DNA from 4 places in the Desulfosporosinus paludis genome. Region 1 is predicted to be linked to each of the others. Evidence: riboswitches for the same ligand, from Rfam matches in the RefSeq annotation. Region 1 holds a riboswitch; each other region holds the start of a gene.
What was found. Region 1 has a riboswitch for cobalamin ahead of VZF35_RS25380 (AIR synthase related protein). Riboswitches for the same ligand answer to the same signal wherever they lie in the genome.
Positions count from the first base shown of each region.

Region 1 (4,501 bases):
AAATTCTGTTGAAAAAGTTAATTTTGAATTACTCTGGAAGAAACGTTGCGCAGTCTGTCATCTCAGTGCTTTGGGCATTAGGGGATTGAACTTCGATCTTATCCGCATGACAATGATCCCCTGTACCATAGTAATGACAGGTGTTAACAAGACATTTAATTCCACCATTAGGCTGAGGCATTTTCTTAGCTTGTCCAGACATATTAAAATTCCTCCTTAAATTAAAATTCTCTATTATAATCTCCAGATCGTTAGATTTTATAAATCCATATATTTACATAGAGGAGTGAATGATATAATAATGGTATAACGTTTTACTTTAAAGCATTATACCTAACAAAAAACTTTTTGAATTATTATAAGTTGCGCGAACTATAGACTAGAAGGAGAGATATCATGAAAAAGATCTTAGGAATAGTTGCTTCGCAAAGGAAATTGGCCAATGGCGAAATCTTAATTAAAGAAACGGCTGCCTCAATTGGAGAAGAAGTAAAACTTGATCTTCTCAAGCTGCCAGAATTAAACCTTCGGCCCTGCAAAGCGTGTTATGCCTGTTTAGTCCCAGATCAACCATGTCCTCTTATCGATGATTTATATTCAGTATTCGAAAGAATAAAAGAAGCTGATGGAATCATTTTATCAGCTCCATGCTACGCCTTAGGCCCTGCTGGGATAACCAAACTGTTAGGTGATAGGATTATCGCCCTTGCACAACATATCGATGAAATCTGGGGAAAACCTTGTGTGATCATTGGTACTGCAGGAATCAAAGGTTGGGAAGGGTATACCCTATCTGCTTTAATCGCCAATGCTCGATTTCTGGGTCTGGAGGTTAAAGATGCCCATATGTTTATTGGCGCCCTGCCCGGTGAGGCTTTATTACAGTCAGAAGTGAAGGAACGAATACAAGCTCTTGGAAACTCGTTATTCGGTGAACCTCGCCCATTAGAAGCCGGTCAATGTCCTACCTGTTGGTCCGACCTCTGGAAGTTCCCCAGACCTAATCATGCTGTCTGCCCGTTTTGCGGTCAGGAAGCGGAGATTCGTTCATTGGACAACGGAACGAATTTGCATTGGGAGTTTGGTCCTAAAGCCAGTCGCTTTAACAAAAGTGATTTGAAAGAACATTTTCAGGTCTGGTTGAACGATCAAGTTCGAGAGTTTGGTAAACGCCGTAAAGAGCTGGCGGTTATACGAAATCGCTACAAAGGTTAGGTACACTGAAATACACTAGTCACGACGCGGAAGAAGATTCAAAAAAGTCTTGTAATCTAGTCCTTCATGGATTAAAATACGATTAATTCAATAATTATTTTTATAGGTGCCCTTAAATGGGGAGAATAGGGAACTGGGTGAAAATCCCGGACGGACCCACCACTGTAAAAGAGGAGACTTGTACATTAACCACTGGGAAACCGGGAAGGGGTATAAGTTGCTGATTCTAAGTCAGGAGACCTGCCTATAATGTAAGTGACCTGGATCAAGGTAAAGTTCATGGTCAATTTTCTTATTCATAAAGGATAGAAAATTGATTGTGAACTTTTGTTTTTTATAGGAAAGGGGGTGGAAACATTGGGATATCAGGGGCGGGATATCGAAGTAGTTTCGATAAACCCAGAACAATATCTTGTAGCTTCTTGTGATTCCTGCGGGGCGATTGGCCTAAAAAGTTTTGACATAGTTCAGGTTGCCTGGTCCATCACAGGGAGGCTGACGGCACGAGTAGCCTTATTGGAAATTTTAGCCGTGGGAGCGACGCCTAAGGTCATGACCGTGGCGATTTCTAATGAACCATACCCGACAGGTGAAGAATTATTAAAGGGGGTGAAGGAAGAGCTGATATCCGCCGGTCTGGCACTCCCTTTAGCCATCAGCACAGAAAAGAACATGGTGACACAAGAAACTGCACTCGGTATCAGTGTCGTAGGAATAGTAATGAAACATCAATTGCGGCTTGGAACTTCCCAACCTGGAGATGACGTCTTTTGTTTAGGTCTGCCCAAAGTTGGCCCTGAAGCCAGTAACCCTGAGGATCCTGAAATTATCCAGATAAAGCATCTGAATAAGCTTTTAGGAATCTCAGAAATTCATGACATGATACCCGTTGGATCGAGAGGAATCCGCACGGAGGCAGAGCAGCTTGCCTTAAATAGCCATAGCCGGCTGTTGTTCTACCCGTCTTGTAGCTTAAATATGGACAAATCGGCCGGACCTTCTACCTGCCTAATCATTTCGTCGCCTCGCCCGGTTACAAATCTTGTTTTTTCAGATCTTAAACAACTACCTATTCATAAGATTGGAACGCTAGTCTAACCACTTTTATTAAAGAGCATCACTTACTTATTTCTACTGAAACGACCACTTAATTTAAGGAGGAGTAAACTTATGAGTCAAATTAACACCGAATCTAAGGAAGTTAAACTTTCTGCTTGGAATGTCAAAAGACTTTCCATCATGGCCATTTTCATTGCCTTAAGTGCTGTAGGTGCATTGATTAAAATTCCAAGTCCTGTCGGAACAATTGGCATGGATTCAGCTCCAGGATTTTTCAGTGCCTTAGCCTTTGGAGGCATTGAAGGTGCGGTTGTTATTTCCTTTGGGCATTTGTTAACATCGGCGGTGGTCGGATTCCCTTTAACTATTCCTGTCCATCTTTATATTGCTTTCCAGATGGCTTTATGGGCTTTGGCCTATCGCTGGGTAAACAAAACGCTGGGTCTTATACCGGCAGTCATCGTAGGTATCATCCTCAATGGGGTTGTATCTTCTTTTGCCATGGTTCCCATCATGGGAATGGGGGGCGCTCTGGGAGTACTGCCTTTTCTCGTCGTCGGATCAGCACTTAATGTCATTGTTTCCGCGATTGCTTATAAAGCCATTAAGGGAAGCCGCTTAATTTAAACTCATAAGGAGGAAACCTTAGAAACCGTGGGAATTGAAAGAGCTGACAAAGACTTAGAAAATAAGAATGCCATTGAACTTACGAATGTCTCATATTATTATCCAAACGCTGTAGAAGCAAGTTTAAAAACCATATCCTTAACCGTGGAAAAGGGAAAGTTCATCGTTTTAATGGGAGAAACCGGAGCAGGAAAAACGACCCTTAGTTTGTGTCTTAACGGGCTGATTCCACAACTTCTTGAAGGTAAGCTGACAGGTCAAGTGGTCGTGGCCGGTCAGGATGTAAGGAAGACTCCTGTACAATTGATGTCCAAATTTTTGGGGCTCGTCCTCCAGGACCCGGAGAGTCAGCTTATTGGTCGAACGGTGGAGGAAGACACCGCTTTTGGCCCCCGTAACATTTCAGTACCTTTAGAAGAGATCCAACAGAGAGTTAATGGTACTTTAGAGAAAGTAAGACTTCAAGGCTATAATCAACGATTGACAGAAGAGTTATCCGGTGGGGAGAAACAACGTTTGGCGATTGCTGGAGTCCTGGCGATGGAACCTGAAATCTTAGTGCTCGATGAACCGACCTCGGAACTCGATCCAATAGGTCGATCAGAAATTTTCACGACCTTAGATGACTTGCGCAGGAAGAAGGATTTAACCATTATGTTGGTCGAACATTCCAGCGAAGATGTGCTCAAAACGGCAGATGAGGTCGTCGTAATCAATCAAGGAGAAATAATTTGGCGTGGTGAACCTGTTCAACTTTTTCGCAATGTTCCTCTCCTGCAACAGTATGGAATTAAACCCTTACCCGTCAGTCTTATGGGCTGGAACCTCTATGAAAAAGGATGGATTTCAATCGACGCTATCCCTTTAGACCTACCGTCTGCGGAACACTTAATCAGGACCTTGCTCTCCAACCATGGTCAGCACAAAAGTAACCCACTCCTACCGTTACGGAAAAAAGAATTAAGCTCCTCTCAGGGAGAAAGAGCTGTGCAGATTAACGATCTTTTTTATCAATATAACTCAAATCAGCCTGCTTTGCGGAGCATAAACCTAACGATAGAGAGCGGCGAGTTTGTGGCCCTAATTGGACAAAACGGTGCCGGCAAAACCACGTTAGTCAGACATTTGAATGGACTCTTGAAACCAACACGGGGAGACGTCATTATTCGAGGTATGAATACGAAGCAGTATGATACGTCTCATTTAGCCAGAACCGTTGGCTATGTATTTCAGAACCCAGATCACCAGATTTTTTCTGCCACCGTTGAGAAAGAGCTGGAATATGGTTTGAAAAATGCAGGTTTTAGAGGTCCTGAAGTCCGAAAACGGATTAACCAAGTTCTTGAAGATACCGGTTTGGAGCAATATCGTAATGTTCACCCCTTCACTTTAGGAAAAGGGGAGCGGCAGATGATCGCCGTGGCTTCAATCCTGGTATTGAAACCTCAAATTCTGATCATTGATGAACCGACGACAGGTTCAGATTGGTCTGGGGTTCAGGCAATCATGACCTTGATCCACCAACTCCATCTTGCTGGAACCACAATTATCATGATCAGCCATGACATGGACCTCGTTGCTCAATATGCTCAACGTGTGA
Region 1 is NZ_CP144211.1:5,124,907-5,129,407, forward strand. It holds gene VZF35_RS25370 (DUF1540 domain-containing protein) at 29-202, opposite strand; gene VZF35_RS25375 (flavodoxin family protein) at 397-1,215, shown strand; cobalamin riboswitch at 1,303-1,478, shown strand; gene VZF35_RS25380 (AIR synthase related protein) at 1,564-2,313, shown strand; gene VZF35_RS25385 (ECF transporter S component) at 2,386-2,901, shown strand; gene VZF35_RS25390 (ABC transporter ATP-binding protein) at 2,929-4,501, shown strand, end outside.

Region 2 (4,501 bases), 1.1 Mb from region 1:
CATACCGACAACTTCTAAGGCCCAAGCAATAGCATCTTCTAATGCTTGGCCGGAAATACGCATGTTCATAAGGCCATAGGCGATCTCCTGACGAACTGATGAATTGAATAATTGGTCATCAGGGTCTTGGAAGACCATCCCAATGATTCGGCGGATCTCTGCTAAATTTTCTTTCTGCACTGGTAAGTTTTTGATTGTAACTGTACCGAATGTTGGTTGCAAAAGACCATTAAAAAGTTGAAACAACGTTGATTTTCCTGCCCCATTCGGCCCTAGAATGGCAATTCTTTCGCCCTTCCTTATGTTCAAAGATATATTCTTCAGTGCCTGGTGTCCATCATTATAGGTATAGCCGGCTTCCGCGATCTTGATAAGTTCCATGTCAATTCCCTTCTTAGCTAAATTATTACGTTCAGAACCACAAAGACTGCCAGAAAGCTAGCACCAACCAAACCGATCTGCCAATCTATTGTGGAAATCGGTACTGTGAAAAAATCAGCGCCAGTACTATCTTCGTTGTATCCTCTAGAAAGCATTGCTTTATAAATCCTGATACTGCGATCTAATGAATTCGTTAAAACATAGCCTGCCACTTTACCAATGTCTCGCGCTTGTCGCAGCCATGAACTATTGCCACCCATCCGGCTCAATTGTGCCCGCCTCATGTTGTGGCTTGTTTCTGTTAAAATGAAAACATAGCGATACATCATGGCGGCAAGATCAACCATTAGACCAGGAACTTTACATAGGCGTAAGGTTTCCAGAATTTCGATCATGGGTGTACTAAACGAGAGAACACTGCCCAAAGTCACTGCCGCCATAATGCGGAGTAATATAAGAAAACCTAACTCTAAGCCTTCTTGATAGCCGGTGAGCCTAAATGATTCGAAAGAAATAACGAATAATGCATGACTGCCATTAGTGAAGATTAGACTGAGAAACACTAACCATGCTATCCCAAAGGGGATAGAAAGGCGGATGACCAAGTGCCGCCATGGCTGCTGAAGAGCATGAAAAGAAGCTAGGGCGGCCAGCCAAAGGCCGGCGACCAGATACCAATGAGTGAGAAGAGTTGAGACAATGATGGCACTTAAAAATAATACGGTTTTAACCCGGCCATCCCAACGATGCAGCGGGCTATCAGCGGCGGCAATTTTATCTAAAACAGCCAATTCCATGATCATTCCACCTCTAGGGATTATTCTTCTTTTTTAGGGGTACCGAAAAGTTTTTCCCAATGGTGACCGACGATTAAACCAGCAAAAAAGTTGGCAACAGAAAAGGCTCCCACTTGAGCATCACCCGGTAATTCTGCGAAAGGATGATGTTGTCCTTTGGTTACGTCCGTGGCTAGAGTGTTTACTAAATCGTCTGTTCCACCGGCCTCCATCTGATGACTTGCCATATACTTACCGGCACCAAAAATGAAAAGCAACATCACAAACATTATTGAGAGCATAACCTTAGTAAAAGTGTCAAACCATTTAATTTGCTGGTTAGATGTCTGTTTTTTAGTTGCCAATGACATTAGGTTTCACCTCCCGGTCTGATTTTTGGCGAAACTTAATCCCTGGCAGCAAGTCAGGCCGGCGATTAACCATAACTTGAAGAACTGCTGCGGTAAAGACAGCTTCAGCAATGGCTAAAGGCAGCTGAGTTGGACCATATCCCATAAAAAAGATCATCCATTGCTTTACCAATGGAACATTGCCGTGCAGACTGAGGGCAAGTTCAAAAGCGCTGACCAAATATGTAATAATGTCTCCTACAAAGCCGGCCACTCCAGCCGCAAGCCAGAGAGGGCATTTCAGGCGGCGTAAGAATTTCCAGCTTAACCACCCGGAAATGCCTCCACAAATCCCCATGGAAAAGGTGTTGGCTCCAATTGTGGTAATGCCGCCATGCCCCAAAAAAATAGCCTGAAAAAAGAGTACAATTGCCGAAATCACAGCGGTAGCTAAAGGCCCAACGATAATCGCAGCCAACGGTGTCCCACAAGGGTGGGAACAGGAACCCGTGACTGGCACAGGCAGATGCATGCACGAGATAATAAATACTCCTACACCAGTCATAGCTAAGAATGGTTTGTAAGATAAATTTTCCTGGACTTTCTTCTTAATTTCTCGTATGCCAGGAACTACAAATAAAGTAGTCGCGGCATACCATGAACTCCATGCTAAAGGCGATAGAATCCCATCTTCAATATGCATAGCAAGAACCTCCAAAAAATGTCGTTGATTTACTAAAAAAGAACTCTTCCGTCCAAATTAAACATAAAAAAACCCTTCACCAACAGAAGGGTTAGAAGTTCAACCAGTTTCCGGTAAATTTACCACGAACACAGTAAAACACCTCCCTAACATCCCGTAGGTAGTTTGACTCCGGAACAAGCAGGTCTCCTGGCTCAAGATCATCATTAACTTACGTCTTCCCGGTTATTATCCAGTGACACTATGTAAGTTAACTCCCTATTACAGTGGCGGGCACCGCGTCAGCTTTAACTGACTTCCCTTTTCAATTCTATTCCTCAGAAAAGAATCACTTATTCGCGATTATTAACTTACACTCATGCTAACATAAACAATCTAATCTGTCCAGAACAATTTGAAAAATTGCCATAACTATAATTCTTCGAATTTTATAATAGTCAGCGGAAGCAGTTTCTACATGATTCTTAATTAGGATATCTATTAAAACAAACCCATACTTATGCTAGTTTTTCATACTCTGAGAACATAAAGGGAGTATCGCCAAACTACTCTCTATTTACTAGTAGTTTGCAATACCCCTTTACAAAAGTTCTACCGTTATGACTTTATCCAGACTCCTCTGAAATCGCTCATTTTCATACTTCGTAATGCTATTTTAGCAGCATAAAGTCCTTCATATTAGTAATTTCTTTCAAGCACTTCAAAATAAGCTTTAGGATGAGCGCAAACCGGGCATACTTCAGGTGCCTCAGTTCCTTCATGAATATGACCGCAGTTCCTGCATTTCCAATAGAACTTGCCATCCTTTTTAAACACTTTACCTTGTTCCAGATTCTCTAAGAGCCGTTTATAACGTTCCTCATGTTCTTTCTCTATTCTGGCCACCCCTTCAAATAATAGGGCGATATCTTCAAATCCTTCTTCTCTGGCATCGGCGGCCATTTTCGGATACATATCAGTCCATTCGCTATATTCTCCTGCTGCGGCTGCTTTCAAATTGTCCATGGTATTGGAAATTCCGCTGAGTTTTTTAAACCAAATCTTAGCGTGTTCTTTCTCATTTTCTGCAGTTTCTAGGAAAAGAGCCGCAATTTGCTCATACCCTTCTTTTTTAGCAACTGAGGAAAAATAGGTATATTTGTTGCGGGCTTGAGATTCTCCCGCGAAAGCATCCATTAAATTCTTTTCCGTCTTAGTTCCTTTTAAATCTTTCATTGTCAGTCCTCCATAGTTACTTGATAATTTTCCACAGCCCATGTAAGTTACAGTACTCTCTAACTTCTAAAACTTCCTCCGCCTTGACTGAAAACTCTGCAGCAGGCTTTTGTCCAGGTACTAGCTCCGCTCGAACTACTTGATCTTTGGTCAAGACTTCAATAAATCGTATTGAATGTTTCTCTTCCATCGGATGTTCAACGCTGCCTACTTTAACCAAAATTCCGTCACCCGAAGTTTCCATGACAGGCACATGTTTTTCTTTACCTGTATCTTCCCCTTTAGCTTCAAGCTTTTCCATCGGCTGATTGCAGCAAACTAAGGCCGAAGCCCCTTGATGAACAACCTCGATCACATTGCCGCAGACACTGCATTTAAATAACTCTCGAAGTTTCGTCATTTCTAATCCCTCCATAAACATTATTAAGACTTCTTACTAATCATCCTGGAATTTTAAATCTGATTGTTCCTAGTTTTCAAGGGGTTCAAATTGATCTTTAGCAACACCGCATGTAGGGCAAACCCAATCTTCTGGGATATCTTCAAATGGAGTTCCTGGGGCAATCCCAGAATCCGGATCGCCAAGGGTTGGATCGTAAACGTATCCACATACCGAACATTGATATTTCTTCATTTTCGTTCCTCCTAATTTATAGGCTATCCTTTGGATCTGAATAAGTTTTTAGCTTGGTCATATTTTATAATTATTTTAATTATAAATCAAGTAGAAATTTCCGAGAATATTCGACATTTTGCGACCAATAAAAGGGACAGCTTGGTTTATCCAATATCTTCTTGGTTTTCTTGGTATTAATTTCAAGACATATACCTTTCCAAGATGGTTAGATTATAAAGAAACTATAAGCTATGAATTTATGAACTCTCTATTAAAGAATCTTTAATCACTGAACATAACCCCTAATGATCTTTAGGTTTATAAAGGAGGATGGTTGGATGCGTAAAATAAGCGATAGTATTCTGCTTGGTTTTGCGGCAGGCATGTTGGGTGCTCTCCCCGGAAGGCTTCTAAATAAAGTTGAGTTTAAATTCGGATTAACGGATTCAAGATACAAAGA
Region 2 is NZ_CP144211.1:819,222-823,722, forward strand. It holds gene VZF35_RS04295 (energy-coupling factor ABC transporter ATP-binding protein) at 1-381, opposite strand, end outside; gene cbiQ (cobalt ECF transporter T component CbiQ) at 399-1,178, opposite strand; gene VZF35_RS04305 (hypothetical protein) at 1,199-1,528, opposite strand; gene VZF35_RS04310 (energy-coupling factor ABC transporter permease) at 1,512-2,210, opposite strand; cobalamin riboswitch at 2,372-2,561, opposite strand; gene rbr (rubrerythrin) at 2,889-3,425, opposite strand; gene VZF35_RS04320 (desulfoferrodoxin) at 3,442-3,825, opposite strand; gene rd (rubredoxin) at 3,895-4,059, opposite strand; gene VZF35_RS04330 (hypothetical protein) at 4,380-4,501, shown strand, end outside.
Region 2: linked by a shared signal. The riboswitch ahead of VZF35_RS04310 (energy-coupling factor ABC transporter permease) and the one ahead of VZF35_RS25380 (AIR synthase related protein) in region 1 are both predicted to bind cobalamin.

Region 3 (4,501 bases), 1.4 Mb from region 1:
GCGGCAACCTGTGCGGCACATCCGCTTCCGCATACTACACAACCGTGATTGTCACCGGCAGTTGCTGCAGCAGCCTTCAGTCGTTCGGGATAAAGAGCCGCTTTAATCTGCCTGTCCATGTTCAGGGCAACACGGGCCTTGGCCATTTCCAGATCTCTCGCCCACGCTTGTTTATTACCTTTGGCGATATCAGCAATATGAGCGGCCATTCTGGTAGTGATCACTCCAGTTCTGACATCTTCCTCAGTCGGTAACCCCAAGTGTTCGGCGGGAGTCAGATAACATAGAAAATCCGCACCACACGCTCCGATCAACGCCCCACCGATTGCTCCAGTGATATGATCATAACCTGGAGTTACATCCGTGGCTAAGGTTCCTAGAATATAATAGGGGGCATTGTTGCATAGTCTTTTCTGCACACGCATAGTTGCATCAACATGATTGAGGGGAACATGACCCGGTCCTTCCACCATGACCTGAACACCAGCCTCCTGTGCTCTCCTGGTAAGCTCCCCCTGAATAATCATGCCTTGAAGCTGCGCACCATCCAACGAATCAGCAATGCTGCCGGGACGGATGGCATCGCCCAGACTTAGGGTAACGTCATAAGCCTTTAATATTTCCAGCACGCGGTCAAATTTTTCATACAGAGGATTTTCTTTCTGATTGTGCAGCATCCATCCAGTGAGGAAAGCACCGCCCCGGCTGACCACGTCAGTTACCCGTCCTGTAACCTGCATTCTTTTGATGACGTCCATATTCAGAGCACAATGAATCGCCATAAAATCCAGACCATCGGCCGCTTGTCTTTCAATGACCTCAAAAATATCTTCTTCTCTCATGTTGACAACACTGCCGTATTTTTCAATCGCTTCGATGCCTGCCTGGTAAATCATTGTGCTGCCTACAGCAACATGAGCCAGGGACAAGGACTGTTTTCTCATGCCATCAATATCTTTTCCCGTACTTAAATCCATAAAACTATCGCAGCCAGCTTCTTCCGCAATCGCCAGCTTTCGGGCTTCCATTTCCATGTCATCACGATCACTGGAGGTGCCGATCAGGGCATTAACCTTAATCCTCAAACCTTCCCCGATCCCACAGTATTTAAATTCCTTCCGTTTTCTGTTTCTGGGAATGACAATTCTCCCTTCTGCAACTCCCTGCCGGATAAACTCTACATCAAGATTCTCATCAGCTGCCACCGCTTCCATTTCCTCGGTGATGATTCCTGAACGTGCTTTTAAAACCTGTGTCATCTTATCCACCTTTCCCTTCTTAACAACTATGCTTTGATGTGTTCAGATACTTAGCGACAATTTCCATGGCACAGTACTTCCCGCACATGGCACAAGCCGTGGATTCCCCACTATTTCGGGTTTTCCTGATCTCTTTTGCTCTCTGCGGATCAAGGGCCAATTCCAGTTGTCTTTTCCAGTCCAGGTTCTTCCGGGCCATAGACATTTCCAAATCCCATTGATGGGCTTCTTTCATCCCTTTGGCCAGGTCGCCGGCATGTGCAGCGATACGGGCGGCTATGACTCCCTCGTGCACCTGATCAACGCTGGGTACGCCAATATGTTCAGCCGGGGTAACATAACAAAGAAATTCCGCACCGGCCCAGGCACTGAGGGCTCCCCCGATAGCAGCATTAATATGGTCATAACCGGCGGCAATATCCGTTAGCAATGGCCCAAAAACAAAATATGGGGCTCCCTTACAAAGGCTCTTTTGCAAAGTGACAGTCGCCTTCACATGATCTAGAGGCATATGTCCAGGTCCCTTAATCATGATTTGAACCCCCGCCTCCCGAGCCCGCCTGACCAGTTCTCCCAAGATAACCAGTTCCTGAACCTGCGCTCCGTCCAAAGAATCAGCCACACAACCCGGCCTCATCCCGTCAGCCAGGCTGAGAGTAACATGATATTTCCTGGCAATTTCCAATACCCGATCATATTGTTCATAAAGGGGGTTTTCACATTGATTGGCGATCATCCAGCCGATTAAGTGAACACCTCCGTAACTTACCAAAGAGTCAATACGGCCTTCTCTCTTTGCTCGTTCCACAACATCCATGGTCGTTGCGCAGTGTAAGGCTAGGAAGTCAACACCATCTGCCGCATGCCGTTCAATGACTTCAAACATTTCCTCAGCTTCCATTTTCACGCTCGAACCGTACTTTTCCCCAGCTTCAGCGATTGCCTGATAAACTGGCAGTGTTCCAACCGGAACGGAAACAGAATTTAATGTTTCTTTACGCATTGTATCAATATCACCGCTGACGCTTAGATCCATCAGAGCATCCGTACCTGCTGCCAATGCTGTTTTGATCTTTTCAACTTCTTCACTAATTGTAGCTTCACTACCGTAAAGACCAATACTGGCACTGACCTTTGTCCGCAACCCATATCCTATCCCAACAGGAATAATAGTCTTATGGTGAATATTACAAGGAATTACTATTGTACCAGCAGCAACTCCCTGCCTGATAAATTCTGGTGAGACTTTCTCACGGGCCGCCACCTGCTCCATTTCGGTAGTAATTGTTCCTTCCAACGCGCTCGTTAATAAACTCATCATTAATCCTCCTCGTAACTTTTTATAGAGTAAAAATTTTAAACACATATGTCTATGTCTGCATACCTCCCTTTTAAAAATGGTTAATAAAAAAAGTCCACACCTTATTAGATGTGAACATTTCCACCGTTCCCGTCTTGCTGCCTTTATTAGAAAACAGCTCACAACAGTTCAGGCAGGTCTCCTGGCTTCCGGAGTAACGCCCGCGTCTCCCTTCCCGCTTGTTTTTCCTAACGGACAACAAGCGGTGGTTATGAGATGGACTACCGGTTACAGTGGCGGGACCGTCCGGGACTTGCACCCGGTTCCCTATTCTCCCTTGCGGGCACCTGAATGTTATCATATATTTACTTAGAGGCCGCTTTTTCAACCGGTTTCTTGCTTAAAAACCGGAACTGGATAAACCCCGTCAAAACAAGCTGTGCAAAACTCATTAGATTGCTGTAAAACTTGAAGCATTCCTTTTAAGCTGAGGTAATAAAGGCTATCTGCCCCGACATAATGTCTGATTTCTTCAAGAGTTTGATGCGCAGCAACAAGCTCATCAGATGACGGAATATCAATACCATAGTAACAGGGAAATCTTAAGGGGGAGAAGCCACCAAAAAATGCACCTCTTTTGCTCCTGCTTCTCTAAGCATTTGGGCAATATGGCGGCTTGTGGTTCCCCGGACAAGAGAATCGTCCACTATCACTACCCTTTGTCCTTGAATTACATCGTCCACCCGCAACCCCAATTGCACAAGTTTCTGAAGCTAAAATATAACCAAATTCAGACCCTTTCAGTTTTCCTAGGCATAATGGACGCATTCCGTAAGGGTCTCGCAAGCCAATTAGACTGTTTTCTGTCATCATTACCAACGAATATGAACCTGATATTTCATTCAGATAGAGTTCCAGAAGTTTCTTAAGAGGGAGATTCCTGTAATGTGCTATAAAACTCAAAAAAACTTCACTATCTAAGTTGATTGGTCTAGCTACTCTGGTTTGCGCAAACCGCTTTTTTAATTGACATACATTGGTTATGTTCCCATTATGAGCTACAGCGAAACTGCCCTGTTCGCCCTTATATACCAAAGGTTGGGCATTTGCTTCCGAACTATCGCCACTGGTAGAATATCTTACATGTCCTATAGCTACATTTCCCTTTAATGTTTCTATAAGATCTTTACTAAAAACTTCCGTAACCAACCCCATTTTCTTATGTAATTTAATTTCTATCCCGTCTGAAATTGCCATCCCGGCACTTTCCTCTCCCCTATGTTGCAGCGCAATGAGACCATAGTAAGTTTTTAGGGCAACACTATTACCTGGAGCATAAATACCAAAAACACCACACTCGTCACGGGGTTTGTCACGAAATTCCCAAGGGAACATTTTCCTCTCCTCCCTCGAAATTAGTAACTTAATATTATATTAAAACAAAAAACCCGCAACTCATTATGAGCGCGGATTTTTCCATCATCCTCACCTAAACCAACTTAAACGCGAAGTCGATGCTTAGTATTTACAGGCAGGTCTCCTGACTCAGGTTCATAGCTTCCTTGCCCCCTTCCTCCTTACAGAGTGGTCATGGCAATAGCTCCCCTTTACAGTGGCGGGTCCGTCCGGGACTTACACCCGGTTCCCTATTCTCCCTCATTGGGCACCTGTAAAATTCGGTTTAATTATGGCTAATATTACTTAAGAAGATAGAATATGTCAAGTACAATTTTCGATGAAATTTTGTATCAACCACCCGTCAAGTCACCAGTAATCTTTCACCCCTACCACCCACCAACCTTCGAAAGGGGCCTTCTTTTGGAAAGCGGGTGAGATCGACTCATTACTCGACTACGGCTAGGCTTTACCAGAACGAACAGTATCAACTTTTCAATTAGTGTTAGCTTAAGTTTTGCACCACAATGAGGACAAACTGTCGCGG
Region 3 is NZ_CP144211.1:1,143,342-1,147,842, forward strand. It holds gene bzaB (B12 lower ligand biosynthesis ThiC-like protein BzaB) at 1-1,259, opposite strand, end outside; gene thiC (phosphomethylpyrimidine synthase ThiC) at 1,279-2,577, opposite strand; cobalamin riboswitch at 2,734-2,925, opposite strand; partial or broken gene VZF35_RS05805 (amidophosphoribosyltransferase) at 2,944-3,954, opposite strand; cobalamin riboswitch at 4,072-4,245, opposite strand.
Region 3: linked by a shared signal. The riboswitch ahead of thiC (phosphomethylpyrimidine synthase ThiC) and the one ahead of VZF35_RS25380 (AIR synthase related protein) in region 1 are both predicted to bind cobalamin.

Region 4 (4,501 bases), 1.5 Mb from region 1:
AGATTTTTGGCTTGGCCAATAGTTAAGGGCAGGTTGTCTATATTTAAAAAACCATCCCGTGCGAGAAGTTCCGCCAAATGCGCTACCCTAGGTAAGCGCAAATCGATCTTACGAATTACCTCTTTATGTTTAAAAACCTCTGCTGTAGTGCCTCCCGAGACAATTTCCCCTTTGCTTAAAAGATACACTCTGTCAGCCAGCAAGGGGACAATATCAACATCATGGGTAGCAAAGATTAGGGTAATACCAAGATCACGGTTAATGGTATTGAGTAACCTAATAAGTTTACTAACACCACGTGGGTCCAGAGCAGCAGTAGGTTCGTCCAAAACCAAAACTTCGGGTTTCATAGCCAGTACGCTAGCCAGAGCAATTCGCTTTTTCTCACCTCCGCTTAAATTATGAGGACTTTTAGCCTCGTAACCCTGCATGCCCACAACTTCTAAAGCCCAGGCTATCGCATCTTCTAAAGCTTGACCGAAAATACGCATGTTCATCAGGCCATAGGCAATTTCCTGACGAACCGACGAATTGAAAAGTTGGTCATCAGGGTCCTGAAAAACCATACCAATGCTACGGCGAATTTCCGGTAAATTTTCTTTTTGTACAGGTAGGTTTTTTACCGTAACCGTCCCGGAGGTTGCTTGTAATAGACCATTAAAAAGTTGGAAAAGAGTTGATTTTCCTGCTCCATTCGGTCCCAGAATGGCAATTCTTTCGCCCTTCGATATATTCAGGTTGACATTCTTAAGTGCCTGGTGACCGTCATTGTAAGTATAGCTAACTCCCGAAACCTTGATAAGTTCCATGTCTGTTCCTTTCTTCTACTAAATTATTATGTTTAAAATCACTAGGAGTACCAATAAGGCGAGACCAAGCAAGCCAATCTGCCAATCAGTTGCGGATAAAGGTACAGTAAAAAAGTCAGCACCGGTACTATCTTCATTGTATCCTCTGGAAAGCATTGCTTTATAAATTCTAATACTACGATCCAATGAATTCGTTAAGACATAACCTGCCACCTTACCGATATCCCGGGCCTGATGCAGCCATGAGCTACTGTCGCCCATTCGGCTCAGCTGTGCTCGTCTCATGTTATGACTGGTTTCAGTCAAAATAAAAACATAGCGATACATCATGGCGGCAAGATCAATCATCAGATTAGGAACTTTACATAGGCGTAGGGTTTCTAGAATCTCGATCATGGGAGTGCTAAAAGAGAGAATACTACCTAACGTTACAGCAGCCATAATACGAAGTACTATAAGAAAACCTAACGTTAAGCCTTCCTGGTAGGCAGTGAGTCTAAACGGCCCAAGGGAAATAACCAATAAAGCATGACTGCCATTCGTAAAGATTAGGCTGAGGAATACCAACCAAGCTACCCCGAAAGGGATATATAGGCGGATGAACAGGTGCCGCCACGGCAGGCTCATAGTACGGAAAGAAGCCAGGGTGACCAGCCAGAGGCCGGCCACCAAATACCAATGATTGAGAAGAGTTGAGACAATGATGGCACTCAGAAATAATACGGTTTTTACCCGGCCATCCCAACGATGCAACGGACTATCAGCGGCGGTAATTTTGTCCAAGACAGCCAATTCCATAGTCATTCCACCTCTAAGGATTGTTCTTCATTCGTTGGTTTGCCGAAAAGCTTTTCCCAATGGTGACCAACGATTAAGCCAGCAAAGAAGTTGGCAACGGAAAAGGCTCCTACTTGGGCATCACCCGGTAATTCTGCGAAGGGATGATGTTCCCCTTGGGTTACCTTTGTGGCTAGATTGTTTACCAAGTCATCGGTACCACCAGCCTCCATGTCATGACTCGCCATATATTTGCCCGCCCCGAAAATGAAAAGCAATAGGACGAACATTACGGATAGCATGATTTTAGTAAATGAATCGAACCATTGAATTTGCTGGTTTGATGTCTGTTCTTTAGTGATTGACATTTAGTTTTACCTCCTGGTTGGATTTTTGGCGAAGTTTAATCCCAGGCAGCAAATCCGGTCGACGATTAACCATGACTTGAAGAACTGCTGCGGTAAAGACAGCTTCAGCTATGGCTAGAGGCAATTGGGTGGGGCCATAACCCATAAAAAAGATCATCCATTGTTTAAGCAAAGGAACATGACCGTGTAAACTAAGGGCAAGCTCAAAAGAACTCGTTAAATAGGTCAATATGTCACCAACGAAACCCGCTACCCCAGCGGCCAACCAGAGAGGACTTCGTAGGGAACGTAAAATCTTCCAACTTAAGTAACCAGAAATACCTCCCACAATTCCCATGGAAAAGGTGTTAGCACCAATGGTTGTGATACCACCATGGCCCAAAAAGATAGCCTGAAAAAAGAGAACAATAGCGGAAATTACGGCAGTTGCTAAAGGGCCGACAATAATTGCAGCTAGAGGGGTACCACAAGGATGGGAACAAGAACCTGTCACTGGCACTGGCAAGTGCATCGCCGAAATAACAAATACCGCCACACCAGTCATAGCCAAGAAAGGTTTATAGGATAAGTTTTCTTTGACCTTCTTTTTAATTTCTCTTATGCCTGGGATAATAAATGCGGTAGTGACAGCGTACCATGAACCCCAAGCTAAGGGAGATAAAATACCATCTTCAATATGCATTGCAAAAAACCTCCAATTAATTAACGATCTCGAAGTAAGAAATTATGAGAAGGACAATAAAAAAACCCTTCACCAACAGAAGGGTTAAAAGTTCAACCAGTATCAGGTAAGATTACCAAAAACACAAGTATACACCTCCCTAACATCCCGTAGGTAGTTTCGACTTCGGTATGAGCAGGTCTCCTGGCTCAAGATCATCATCAACTCACGTCTTCCCGGATAAATCCCAGTGACACTATGCGAGTTAACTCCCTTTTACAGTGGCGGGTACCGCGTCAGCTTCTACTGACTTCCCTTTTCAATTCCTTCCCTCAGGAAAGAATCACTCATCCCTTGATATTTAATTATTTTTAATTGTAACACAACTCAAGATAGTCTGTCTAGATTATTCGAAGTCCAAAATCCTCCGTGTATGGTAACTGATTTAATCTATACGTTTGCTGGTGGTGACACTCCGCTGGTACTACCCCTTATTGCACTTTTTTACATGAATCGTTGCCCAACGTGGGATTACTTTCCTGATGGAACCAAACTTCCACTTCCAGATGGGCATCAATTATCAAAACATGTCGGTTGCCTTACGATTTTCGATAACTCCTTGATCGGGAACCCAATTCATTCGAGTTCACCCCCCTCTCCTCTTGCACTGGATTTAGCAACAAAGCAACACTTTGCAAAATGTAACCTAGGAGGACTCAACAATGGATGACTACATTTTTCGGCGAGAACTTGATTTACAAACGAACCTACCTGAAATGATCGATCATATAAAAAACGATCGTCCATTCCGCAAAATGGACATGACTAAAAAGAAGGAATTGTTCGATGAGTATTACACCTTCGTCAAGAACAGTTTTCTTTCAGAAGGCCCTTCAGAAGAAGAAAAAATCAGCATCCAAAATGCCGCAATGGAAGAAATGTTAGAACGTGCTCGGCAGGAAATGAGAAAAACCATGCATTAAGAGGAGGTCTATAGACATGGATGAAGACACTTTCTGGCGGGAGTTTTATTTTGCAACAGACTTTCCAGAGATGATTGCCGAAATAAAAGCTTCTCGCCAGTTCAGGAAGAAGACTTTAAAAGAGAAATATGAACTGTACGATAGCATATATAAAATGGTCAAAAAATTTTATCTTTCAGGCTATGTCTCGGAGGAAGAACAAGAAAAGATAAACGATGCTGCGTTACAACAAATTATGGAACATGGCTTAGAGGAATTGGAAATGACTTTCCAGTAAAGAAAAAAGCAACCTTAGATTGAGGCCACTTTACACTATTTAGATTAATTCATCCAACCAATGATAATACTCATTTTCTGATTGTCCTATGCTAAACTTATTTCTTGCATCCATTAATTCAGCGTTAATTTCACATTTATCGGCATCACGAAGTAGCATTATTCGAATTGGTGCATCCACTGATTATACCCCCTGTTGTTTTATAAGCACGTATCTAATAATTGAAAAACCAGTATCACTTATCTTTCAACACGTTTTTTAAATATTCTTCCCTGTGTGACAATTTTTCACAAATATTGAGGTCCAGAAAGTGAGTTTAAAATGTACCCTATTATCTCAAGTTCTGGCCCTCTGTTCTTACATTGAAGGCTGTAATATGATTAGTTATTGATCCTAGCGCGTACACAAGCTTGACTTCAGCAGGCGATCATAATTATTACGGTAATTGATAAATAACAACGCCCCACCCAGCAAGCAATACTTACTGGGTGGGGCATTAAAGTTAAGTGAGTTGTTTGAAGTTCAATCAGGTCAGTTTTAAATGCAATGCTCAATTAACCCGTTTTTATGTGCATAGAGGGGTAGAGCTTGTACTCGTTCTAATACATGTTCAATTTGATAGATGT
Region 4 is NZ_CP144211.1:3,611,225-3,615,725, reverse strand. It holds gene VZF35_RS17975 (energy-coupling factor ABC transporter ATP-binding protein) at 1-809, opposite strand, end outside; gene cbiQ (cobalt ECF transporter T component CbiQ) at 828-1,607, opposite strand; gene VZF35_RS17965 (hypothetical protein) at 1,610-1,954, opposite strand; gene VZF35_RS17960 (energy-coupling factor ABC transporter permease) at 1,941-2,636, opposite strand; cobalamin riboswitch at 2,792-2,981, opposite strand; gene VZF35_RS17955 (hypothetical protein) at 3,338-3,598, shown strand; gene VZF35_RS17950 (hypothetical protein) at 3,615-3,875, shown strand; gene VZF35_RS17945 (hypothetical protein) at 3,915-4,055, opposite strand.
Region 4: linked by a shared signal. The riboswitch ahead of VZF35_RS17960 (energy-coupling factor ABC transporter permease) and the one ahead of VZF35_RS25380 (AIR synthase related protein) in region 1 are both predicted to bind cobalamin.